2 regions of the Paenibacillus sp. FSL K6-1566 genome follow, and region 1 is predicted to be linked to the other one. Evidence: riboswitches for the same ligand, from Rfam matches in the RefSeq annotation. Region 1 holds a riboswitch; the other holds the start of a gene.
The links. A riboswitch is a leader RNA that binds a small molecule or an ion and turns the genes downstream of it on or off. The one in region 1 is predicted to bind cyclic di-AMP.
Positions count from the first base shown of each region.

Region 2: linked by a shared signal. The riboswitch ahead of NST08_RS24485 (TrkH family potassium uptake protein) and the one ahead of NST08_RS00145 (3D domain-containing protein) in region 1 are both predicted to bind cyclic di-AMP.

Region 1 is NZ_JBBOSR010000001.1:28,573-34,417, reverse strand. It holds gene yabG (sporulation peptidase YabG) at 1-139, opposite strand, end outside; gene rsmA (16S rRNA (adenine(1518)-N(6)/adenine(1519)-N(6))-dimethyltransferase RsmA) at 276-1,160, opposite strand; gene rnmV (ribonuclease M5) at 1,162-1,710, opposite strand; gene NST08_RS00145 (3D domain-containing protein) at 1,941-3,131, opposite strand; cyclic di-AMP (ydaO/yuaA leader) riboswitch at 3,408-3,621, opposite strand; gene NST08_RS00140 (TatD family hydrolase) at 3,833-4,600, opposite strand; gene NST08_RS00135 (HD domain-containing protein) at 4,767-5,845, opposite strand, start outside.
Region 2 is NZ_JBBOSR010000001.1:5,488,457-5,494,301, forward strand. It holds gene NST08_RS24475 (LysR family transcriptional regulator) at 1-850, shown strand, start outside; gene NST08_RS24480 (potassium channel family protein) at 872-1,546, opposite strand; gene NST08_RS24485 (TrkH family potassium uptake protein) at 1,563-2,891, opposite strand; cyclic di-AMP (ydaO/yuaA leader) riboswitch at 2,967-3,113, opposite strand; gene NST08_RS24490 (CPBP family intramembrane glutamic endopeptidase) at 3,405-5,093, shown strand; gene uvrC (excinuclease ABC subunit UvrC) at 5,065-5,845, opposite strand, start outside.

The sequences.
Region 1 (5,845 bases):
TCAGGTCATCGGCGGGAGCGTCGGCCAGCAGCCGGAATTCCGTGCCTTTGATGACGATAAGATTATGCCGCAATCCTTCTACCCGGAACGTTACATCGCCGCCGTAGGATTTACGAACGACCAAGTCTCCCAAGTTCATCACAACATCACCCCTACCCTATGGTATGGGCTAATGGAGCCATTGGTTCGTCATGGCGGCAATTTTCCCTCAGGCGGCTTGCCTTGACCTGATTGAATATCCTAAAGCCACGACCAGACCACACTTCGTTCCGTTTCTAACGAATCCCCGCCTCATACAGGACATTGCTCAGCCGTGCGTACTCCTCGATGCTCAGCGTCTCTCCCCTGCGCTTCGGATCGAGCCCCGCTTCCTCCAGCAGCTGCTCCAGCCGCTCGCGTCCTTCATCGGCGAAGAACCGGCTCTTCAGGTTGTTGGCAATCGTCTTTCGCCGCTGGGCGAATGAGGCTTGAACCACCTCGAAGAAAAAGGACTCATCCTCAACCGAAACCGGAGGCTCCTCCCTTACCGCGAGCCGAATGACGGCCGATTCCACATTGGGCTGCGGGATGAACACGGTATGCGGAACGATGCAGACGAGCTTCGGCTCGCTGTAATATTGAACTGCAATGCTGAGGCTTCCGTAATCCTTGCTTCCCGGCGCTGCGGCCATCCGCTCGGCGACCTCTTTCTGAATCATGACCACAATATTCTCCAGCGGCAGCTTCTCTTCCAGCAGCTTCATCAGAATAGGGGTCGTCACGTAATACGGCAGATTGGCGACAACGCTTACCTTCCCCACCTCCGCGAAATCCTGGCGGAACAGCTCGTGCAGATCCACCTTAAGGACATCTCCATGATGAACTTTAACGTTATCGTAAGGCTCCAGCACTTCCTTAAGAATCGGAATCAGGCGCTGATCGATCTCTACTGCGGTAACGGCTCCGGCCATCTGAGCCAGCTTCTCTGTTAACGCCCCGATGCCGGGACCGATCTCAAGCGCACCTTTCTCTTTATCAAGGCCGGCCGCCTCCACAATCTTGCCCAAAATATTCTGGTCGATCAGAAAATTCTGTCCCAGGCTCTTCTTAAAGGAAAAGCCATGGCGGGCAATGATCTCCTTCGTGCGTCTAGGTGTCGATATATCTTCCATCCGGTTCATATCAGCTTTGGCCTCCCTCTTCCAGCTGCGCAAGCGCCGCCAGAAACTCTTCACGCGATATTTGAAACATCGCCATACGTTTATGGAACTGCTTGGAGTTGCAATACCCGATACCCAGGACATTTCCCATGAACATTCTCCGGGCTGCAGCCTCCGGATGAGCCGTCAGCCCCGCATCGATCATATCCTCCAGGCTGATCTGACTCTCCGCCCCCTCAAATGAGGTGTGGACGCGATCCAGGGCATGCCGTATAGCCTCCGGAGATGCGTTCTCGACTCCGATATCGCCCTTGCGCGTCGCATCCGCCTCCGGTATGAAGGCGTGCTTGCAGCCGGGGACATGACGGTCGATGATCTTGCGAATCCGTTCCCCTGCATGATCGGGGTCTGTCAGGATAATAACCCCCCTGCGCTCCTTCGCGAGGGCAATACGGCGCAGCGTATGCTTATTAATAGCAGAGCCGCCGGTCTCGATCGTGTCGGCATCCACCGCACGCTTGATCGCTACCGTATCGTCCCTGCCTTCAACCACAATTACTTCTCGGATCATAACGTTCTCTCTTCCTTCCCAAAAGGACACATACCGCCTGTCCGACCGTTCTCCTTGAATCGGCATCGGCTGAAACCATACGGCGTATTTTTTACATGATGGCCCCAAAATGCGACCAATACGCCGCAAAATAACAAAAGAAGAGGAGTTTCTCCTCTTCTTCATTATGATCTATTATAAGCTAAATTCGTTAGCATTAGAATGGCAATGTCATTAGAAAATGGGATTCATTAGTTCAAATCAGGCTTTACGGGACCGATCACATAAACGGTGCGCCCCGATTTCCGGCCAAAGTTCATGGCCGCTTTCAGCGAATCGTAATACACATCAATTTTATGTCCCTTAATCGCTCCGCCGGTATCCTCTGCACGGCGGAAGCCAATGCCTTCGATGTACACCCACCAGCCGATCGGAATGATGCTCGGATCAACCGCAATCGTCCGGCCCTCGGTAACCCGTGTTCCGGAAGCCGTGCGGGTTCCGATTCCCTCCTGCTCAGCGGAATATGCGGTCATTGAAACATTATTCAGCACTTTCTGGTATTTGAAATCGACACCCGCTCTGGAGATGACGTTATTCTCCGTCGCTTTGGCGGTGGATACCTTTCTAGTGCCCGTAAGCTTCGCTGGGGCAGACTTCACATTTGGAGTCGCTGCCGCTTGAAGCACGACAGGCTTCTCTACCTTCTTCGTGCCTACGGCAATAATTTTGTCCTTCGTCTTACGCTCGACCTCTTGCGAGACCTTCGTCTTGGATACGAGCTTGCCGTTATGGTACACCTTCTCGTAGTGATGAACGAGAACGCCCGGCTCGCCCCGCTGAATGACACGGTTATCACCGCGCTCCAGCGACGGATCCGCAGTCTTGATGACGCGGAACTCACGGTTCTCCTTCTCCGATACGGTCTGCTTCGTAACCCGAACGATTTGAATGTCCATATCACTGGTAAGCTTGGTGTCCTGTGACGGCTTTACTATATCTTCACCCTTGATCGTAATGCCAGCTTCTTTGAGTACACTATCGACCGTGTCCTGGGTCGTGAATATGGTTTTGGTGGTGCCCCCTACTGTTACTTTAACTGGGATTGCACGGTCAATGATAATCCGGTCCCCATCCTGGATCGTCCCGTTTAAAGGCATCGAGACCTGATCCTGCGGATTCAGCGTGATCGCTTGCTCATCCAGCAATTCCTGAAGCAACGATCCTCTGGTTTCTACCGTGGTTACGCGGCCATCGACCACAATTTGAACTTGCTTGCCCGATTGATCATGGATAACCAGCGATACGAGAAGTGATACCGTAACAGCCCCCATGGCGCCGAGCATCATCAATTGACGCAAATTCTCATGCTTCCATCGCAATGCGTAAGACATGCTGGATGATTGTGATTCATGGGTTTCTTCAGGTTGAAAAATGCCCACTATTCCATCCTCCTTCATAGTCCCGCCGTCTTAGGTAACGCATGAATGCCTTTGACGTGACTATAGCAGTTATTCTCGCAAGGCGTGCTGCTATCTATCTAACGCCCTGCGTCAATCCCCGTCTTCCCGTTCACCACTAGGAATCACCTCCTGTTTACCAACAGTATGACGACACCTTCTCCAATATTCAAAAATAAAAGAAGCCAGCGTGAAAGAGTACTAGAGGCTCTAACGTGGCTTCCTGATGATTGAAATCATGGAAATGGTATGCACGAGAATTCCCCTCTTACTTCGCTTACGGAGTTAGCTGTCGGGTTCGGACGTAAGAGAGACGCCCTAGATTCGGTCGCCCGCTCATGGCGAGGACCTTCACATTCACCCCAAAGACCCGATAAAGAAATCATATACGGCTCGTGCACGACAGTTTACCATGCACGGCAGTATCGGTTCCCCCGTTCCCCAAACTTCGGAGATTAAGCGAGACGGTTCATGAAATATGATCGCTGAAGTTTCAGCTTTGCAAACTTGCAGCTTCTTATCACTGAAAAGATGATATCCTGTTTCCATGCAGGTTGTAAAGGAACAATCAAGCACATTTTTTGATGTAAATGGTTAAAAAATTGTAAAACAATCGTCTTTTCAGGTTAAAAAACTTTAATTAATCGCAATTCCTCACTATTTCATCGCTTTTGCTCCCGTTTTCATGAAATACCAAATCGTTCCAGAGCATTTTTAGTGGTAATTTGGACCAGTTCATCGAAGGACATGCCCCGAATTTCGGCTGCCGTCTCGGCCACCAATTTCACATAAGCGGACTCATTTCGCTTCCCTCGGAAGGGGTGTGGAGTCAGGTAAGGCGAGTCCGTTTCAATGAGCAGACGATCGAGCGGAACCTTGGCCAGAACCTCCTTCGGCTGCTTGGCATTTTTGAACGTAATCGGCCCGCCGAACGAAATATGAAAGCCCATATCCAGGCATAACTTGGCCGTTTCCCAGCTGCCCGAGAACGAATGCATCACGCCGCCAACCTCATGAGCCTTCTCTTCCTTCAAAATCTTCACGATATCCTCATGCGCATCACGGTTATGAATTACAATCGGCATATGGAGCTCCCGGGCCAGTCCGATTTGGCTGCGAAGCACCCGGTGCTGCACCTCCTTCGGAGACGTATCCCAATGATAATCGAGGCCGATCTCTCCGATCGCAACGACTTTCTCATGACTGCAGAGCGAAGCGATCCATTCCAGGTCGCCCTCCTCCATCGTGATCGCATCCACGGGATGCCAGCCTACCGCCGCATATATAAAATCATATGTCTCCGCCAATTCCATCGTGGTCGGAATCGTCTCGCGATTAAATCCGATATTGATCATCCGGCTAACACCGGCTTCAAGCGCCCGGGCAATCGTCTCGTCCCGGTCCTCGTCGAATTGGGGAGCATCCAGATGGGTGTGTGTGTCGAACAGCATGTTCTCTCCCACTCCTTTCTTGTCGATCCTTGATCGTATCTTATCCGGCACAATCTTTATCATTCCGTTCTATGGTTGTCCATTATCAATGCCTCGTGCGTCCGGCCTTGAACCAGGTCCATCCATGATCCAAGCCCATGGTCCATCGAATATAACGGACTCATCCCTACCTGCGAAATAAATCCGCAACTTCGGCCGGCATCCGGTCAAGCAGCGGCTCTAACCTCTCCTCCGGGTAATATAGATAATTCCGGCCCTTATGGATCCCGCTAATGGAGCGCACGATATCGGACACCTCGGAAATTTCCCGAAGCTGGTCATGCCGGTCCAGCAGCAGAATTTGCTTCTCGTTCAGCGGCATGCCCGAATGAAACTTATCATAAGGAAGATCGGTCGGAAAATCAATCTCCACATCATATGCGGGATCAAGACCCGCCTCCCGAAACGCCTGGCGGATGGCGTCGATTGTCTCCGGGTTGCCGGTGTCGATTTCTATATATTTATAGAGCTTCCGATGGATGAATCGGCCGCATAATTCGCTAAGGAGCTGGTCTTGCTCGGCCGTCCATTGCAGAAACGCCGTTTGAATGAGCGCCTCATCCAGCCGCAGATACTGCTGAACGGTCAAGCGGCCTTCGAACAGAGCCGGCAGCGGTTCGATCATGAACTGAAACGCATACCCTGCTTCATAGAGCTCCTTCGCCCGGCGGAAAATCTGGCGCAGTATGATTTCCGAGCTTCTTGTTACCGGGTGGAAATACACCTGCCAGTACATTTGATATCTGGACATGAGATAATCCTCTACGGCATGCATCCCCGATTCCTTCACAACGATCCGGTCCCGGTGCGGCCGCAGCATCCGCAGAATCCGGTCGATGTCGATCGTCCCGTAATTGACGCCGGTGTAATAGGCATCGCGCAGCAAATAATCCATTCGGTCCGCATCCAGCGGACTCGTCACCAGATTCATCACGATCGGTTTGTCATACGTCTTGCGGATGACGGAAGCGACCCGCTCCGGGAAGTCTTCCCCCAGCTCCAGGAGCACCTTGTTCACGCACGTATCGCCGAGCAAGATCCGGCATGTCCAATCCTCGTGGTTCATCTGAAACGCCTCTTCTATAGAATGGGAAAATGGTCCGTGCCCGAGATCATGCAAGAGCGCTGCACATAGGGCCACTTGTCTCTCTTCCGCAGGCCAATCGGAGTATCCTTTTCGCTCGAATTGCGAGATGATTCTTCTTG
Region 2 (5,845 bases), 5.5 Mb from region 1:
GTCCCAGCCTGCGCTCTCGCGGAAGATCGCCAAGCTCGAAGACGAGCTCGGCCTGCCCCTGTTCAACCGGCGCGGCAAGCGCCTTGAGCTGACGTCGATCGGACAGATCGTATATACCTTTGCGCTGGAGCAGCGCCAGCAGCAGCTGAAGCTCATGCAGACGCTCGCCCACTATCGGGAAGGGGAGCAGATCTCGATTAATCTGGGCGCGAGCCTGACGACGCTGCAGACGACGCTGCCCCCGCTCGTCAACGCGTTCATGGAGCGGCATCCCGCCGCGGAAATCAAGCTGATTACCGGCAAAACCCATGAGATCGTTTCTTATGTAAGGGATAAACGGGTGGATGTCGGCATCGTCGCCTCTTCCATCAACCAACCGGGACTAAACTGCATTCCCCTGTTTGACGATCATCTGGAGCTCGTCATTCCCGCCGTCCATCCGCTGGCGGAGCTGGGGGATGTCGAGGTCGAGCACCTCCAGGGGCTTCCGATGATTATTTTCTCGACCGGAACCTGGTACCGTAAGCTGACGGACGACCTGTTTCACCGGTGGGGCATCATGCCCGATATTCGGATGGAGATCGATTCCTTCGAAGCGATCGTCCGCTTGATCCCGACCTGCAAAGCAGCGGCCCTGCTTCCGAAATCATACCTCCGTCCGCAGCTGCTCTCCGACAACGGGCTTGTGGACATTCACATCCCCGCGCTCATGGAGACGCGGCGGACGACCTCGCTGATTTACGGGGATGCTTCAGAGCTTAGCAGCGCCGCCCGCCGCTGGATTAACGAAACCGAGGTGCTCTTCCGAAGCCTTGCGGAAGAGAAGCAGCGAAAAAACCTGACGACCTAGAGATCGTCAGGTTTTTTTATATTATTTCTGCTGCAGATTCACGACTTCCGTCTCAAACCGCTCCACATTGTCGTTGGAGCCGATGACGACCATAACATCGCCGGCGTTGACCACGTCCATCGCCGTCGGCGCGACGATAATGCCGGATCGCTTGTTGAGGGCGACCACCGTGACACCGTAACGGACGCGCGTGTTCAGTTCGCTTAACGTCTTGCCGTCCATACAATCGGTTACCGTCATTTCCACGATCAAATAATCCTTAGATAATTCGATATAGTCGAGCAGATTCGGCGTAACCAGCTGGTGAGCCACACGGATTCCCATATCCCGTTCGGGGAAGATGACCCGGTCCACACCCAGCTTCTGCAGCGCCCGGCCGTGCAGCACGGAAATCGCTTTGGCCACGACGGTCGATACGCCAAGCTCCTTGAGCAGGATGGCGGACAGAATGCTCATCTGGATATCGTCTCCGATCGCGACGATCCCGCAGTCGAAGTTGCGGATGCCGAGCGATTTCAGCATCTCCTCATCCGTAGCATCGGCGACCACCGTATGGGTCAGATACTCGCTCATATCCTCGACGACCTCTTCGTTCCGGTCAATGCCGAGAACCTCATAGCCTAGTTCCATTAGTTCCAGTGCCAGACTCGAGCCGAACCGCCCCAAACCGATCACTGCAAATTGCTTTGGTTTCATGTCTCTCCTATACTCCTTATCCAATAATCATTTTGCCTTCCGGATGACGATACAATTCTTTACCCTTTTTCGGACCGAGTGCATAAGCCAGCGTCAGCGGACCTAGACGTCCGGCAAACATCGTTAAGCTGATCAATATTTTGCCGAACACCGTCAAATCCGGCGTTAATCCCATCGACAAGCCGACGGTACCGAAGGCCGAGGTCGTTTCGAATAGAATCTCCAGGAAATCCGCATCCTCTGTCGTGGACAGGATCATGGATACCGTCAATACGAGCAGCAGCGCAAGAAGCGCAATCGTTAACGCCTTTAAGACCCGCTCCTGAGCGAGGCGAAACCGGAATAAGACGATGTCCTCACGCCCTCTCATCATTGCGAATACGGCCCCTACCATCACCATAAAGGTTGTCGTCTTGATTCCGCCCCCGGTCGATCCCGGCGACGCTCCGATAAACATAAGTATAATAATGAAAAATTGCGTAGCTTGCCTTAGGCCGCCGATATCAATCGAATTCGCGCCCGCTGTTCGCGGACTGACCGATTGGAAGAACGAGGCGAGCACTTTACCTCCCCCGTCCAAGGAGCCCAGCGTTAACGGATTGGTGAACTCAAAAATAAATATGATGATCGCCCCGATGAAGATCAACGCCCCCGACATCGAGAGAACGACCTTGGAGTGAAGCGACAGCTTCCTTTTTTGACGGAAATCGATCAAATCGGATAATACAACGAACCCGATGCCGCCGGATATGATCAACAGCATGGATACGATGTTTACCAACGGATCATCGACATAATCCGTGAGACTATGAAAATCACCGAACAGATCGAAGCCTGCATTGTTAAACAGCGAAACGGAATGGAACACCCCAAAATAGAGGGCTTTTCCAATAGGCATATCCCATGCCCAGCGCAGTGTAAACAGTACGGCAGCGCACGCCTCGAAGGTCAAGGAATAGATAAACACCCGCCGGATCAAACGAACGATCCCTTCGATGGAGGACTGATTCATCGCTTCCTGCAGAACAAGCCGGTCCTTGAGCGATATCCTCCGCTTGAATACCAGGGCGAACAGGGTTGCCATCGTCATAAACCCGAGCCCGCTGAGTTGAATGAGCAGAAGGATCACCGTATGTCCGAAAGCACTGAAGCTTGTGCCTGTATCCACGACAACAAGCCCGGTCAGACAGACGGCGGAAGCCGCCGTAAACATGGCGTCAATCCCGCTGATCGGTTCGCCGGTCCTGCTGGATACGGGCAGCATGAGCAGAATGGTACCGACCAGGATCGCCGCCGCAAAACCGAGCGCAAGGATCTGCGGAGGTGACAGCTTAAGCCACTTCATTTTTGAGTTCAAAGTTTCACCTTCTCCAAAAAAATCAAAGAAAAAAGACACTGGAAAACAGTGCCCTTCACGGTCTGGTTCCTGTGCAACAGCCTACGAGGTTAGCTGACGGATTCGGGCATTATCACAGGCCGCCCTATCCATGATCCGAAAGAGATCATGAAATTCACCCCAATTACATGGTTCCCCCGTTCTCATTACGAAATTCGGCTGGTTTATTCGGTTCCTTGAAGCATGATGTGATTATAACGCAATCCGGAAGCGAACCCAACGTCGTTTTTTTACCAAAAAGTCTTTAAATGAGCGCGAATTGGGCATATTCAAGAGTACAAGGATATGGTTCTCTAACGTTTTCGAAACCTTTCATTCATTTTCAGCGTTTTATTTCATTATTGGCCCTTTGGGATAAGCAGGGCTTGTTCTTCATATGTATGTTATATTGACTCTATGATCCGCTTTTTGCGGGGCCGGTTATTCATATCGGAAAGCACTAAAATTAAGAGGAGGAATTTCATGAACCGTGCCGAAGAGCCCCTGAAGCTGACACCTAACCTAAAGAAGCTTATCGCACCGGCCATCATCGGTCTGATCCTGTTTCTTATATTCCAGGTACTCCCATCCACTTCCTTCGAGTCGACCGATACGCCCTATCCGCAAATCATTTCCAAGGATGAGGCTGCGCAAGCGGCGTCACGGTTCGCTCGCGAACGTTTAGGGTTTCCTGCTTCCGAAGGGCAAGACCCCCTTGTTACATACCAGTCCAACTCCGAGCTGTACGGATATTTGGCCAAGGAAAAGAAGCTAAAGGAGTATAACAAGAATTACGAAGCCAAATACCCATATGACGTATACCGCGTCCGCTTCACCTTGCCGGGTGGCGATGCGCTGAACGTGGATGTGCATATGCAGAATGCCGGCATCGCGGGATTCTCCTATGATTCCGCCCGCTCCAGTTACGACAGGATCGAGCTGAATCAAGGGGAGGTCCGGAAGCAAATGCTGCTTCTGGTTGAGGAAGGCATGACGCTGGCCGAGAAGCAGGCGCTCGCGGAGCCGTGGCTCAAGTGGGCCGGATACGATGCGACGCAGCTGCAGCTTTCTACCCGGGAAGGCGAACCTAAGCTGAGATATACCGTCACGGAAGCCGCCATCGGGGATTCGAGGCTGCAGCTGGCATTTACCTTTGAACATGGGACACTGCGTTCCTTCGAGCCCGCGTTCTCGGTTCCGGCAGCGCATGCTGCCTATGTGAACAAGCAGACGCAGGATGCAACGCTGCTGACGCTGGTCGGGTACGGTTTGTTTACGCTTGTGCTCGGTATCCTGGCCATCGTCTACAGCGTCAAGACCAGAGCCTATACCTCGTTTAAGCGCGGTATCCTGCTGTCCGTCCTGTTGTTTGTCATCCAGATGCTGAATACGTACAACCTGGTTCCGGTCTTTAAGGCACAAGGAATGTCCGAGACCGGCATCATCGGGATGATGATCTTCTACGCCATCTACTCCCTCGTCTTCTCCGCCTTGCTCTATTTCTCGCTTGTCGGCGGAAGCGGTCTATGGCGGAAGGAAGACGGGCTTAATCCGTGGCCGCGTGCCAAGGAGCCCGGGTACGGCCGCTATGTCTTGGAAAGCATGAAGGTGGGCTATTTGTGGGCCCTCATTCTGCTCGGCATTCAGTCCTTGATCTTCATCGCGCTCGGCCTGACCTTGAACACCTGGTCCACGACCGATGCCTCGCAGTCGCCTTACAACATGCTCTATCCATGGCTGTTTCCGCTGATGGCTTGGCTGGCAGGCATTTCGGAGGAAGCGGTGTACCGGCTGTTCGGCATTAGAATGGTGAAGAAAATCGTGCGCAGCACCTTTGTCGCGAGTTTGATCACCTCGATCATCTGGGCGCTCGGCCATACGCTGTATCCGATTTACCCAGTCGTATCCCGCCCGATTGAGCTGGTCATTATCGGCCTGCTGTTCAGCTATATTTTCCTGAAATACGGATATATTGCGGCCATGTTCTCGCATGTCGTCTTCAACAGCATTCTCATGGGAATCAGCCTGGTCATGCTTCAAGGGACCCCTAATGTGCTAATCGGCCTGTTCTATATGGTGCTGCCGGCAATCGTGGCTTACGTGATCTATCGCTTGAATCCAACAAAAAAAGAGAAGCCGTATGTCACGACTCCTCATCACGAAGGGCATTGAGTATATCTGTAGCTAATTTTTCACCGATCGAAAGGGGCTTAAAGTCTTCGACTGAAGCCTCTTTTATTTTTTTGATCGAGCCGAAATGCTTCAGCAGCAGCTTCCGCCGCTTCTCGCCGATGCCCGGGATCGAGTCCAGCTTGGACGAAACCATCGATTTGCCGCGCTGCTCTCGATGGAAGGAGATCGCAAACCGGTGGACCTCATCCTGGATGCGCTGAAGCAGATAGAACTCCTGGCTGTCCCGCGGCAGGGACACCGGCTGCGGCGGATCGCCGACCATCAGCTGCGCCGTTCTATGCTTGGCATCCTTCACAAGCCCGCAGACCGGAATAAACAGTCCCAGCTCATTCTCCAGCACATCGATCGCAGCCGATATCTGTCCCCTGCCGCCGTCGACCACGATCAGGTCCGGCAGCGGCAGATTCTCCTTCAGCACCCGCTCGTACCGTCTCCGGATGACCTCACGCATCGTCTCGTAATCATCCGGCCCCTGCACGGTGCGGATTTTGTACTTCCGGTATTCCTTCTTATCCGGTTTCCCGTTTGTAAACACGACCATCGCCGAAACCGGATTCGTTCCCTGTATGTTCGAGTTGTCAAACGCCTCGATCCGGTTCAGGGATTCGATGCCGATCACTTCGCCGAGATTGGCCGCGGCAATCGATGTCCGCTCCTCATCTCGTTCGATTAAGCGGAATTTCTCATCCAGCGCAACCTTTGCATTTTCAATCGCCATCCCGACCATCTGG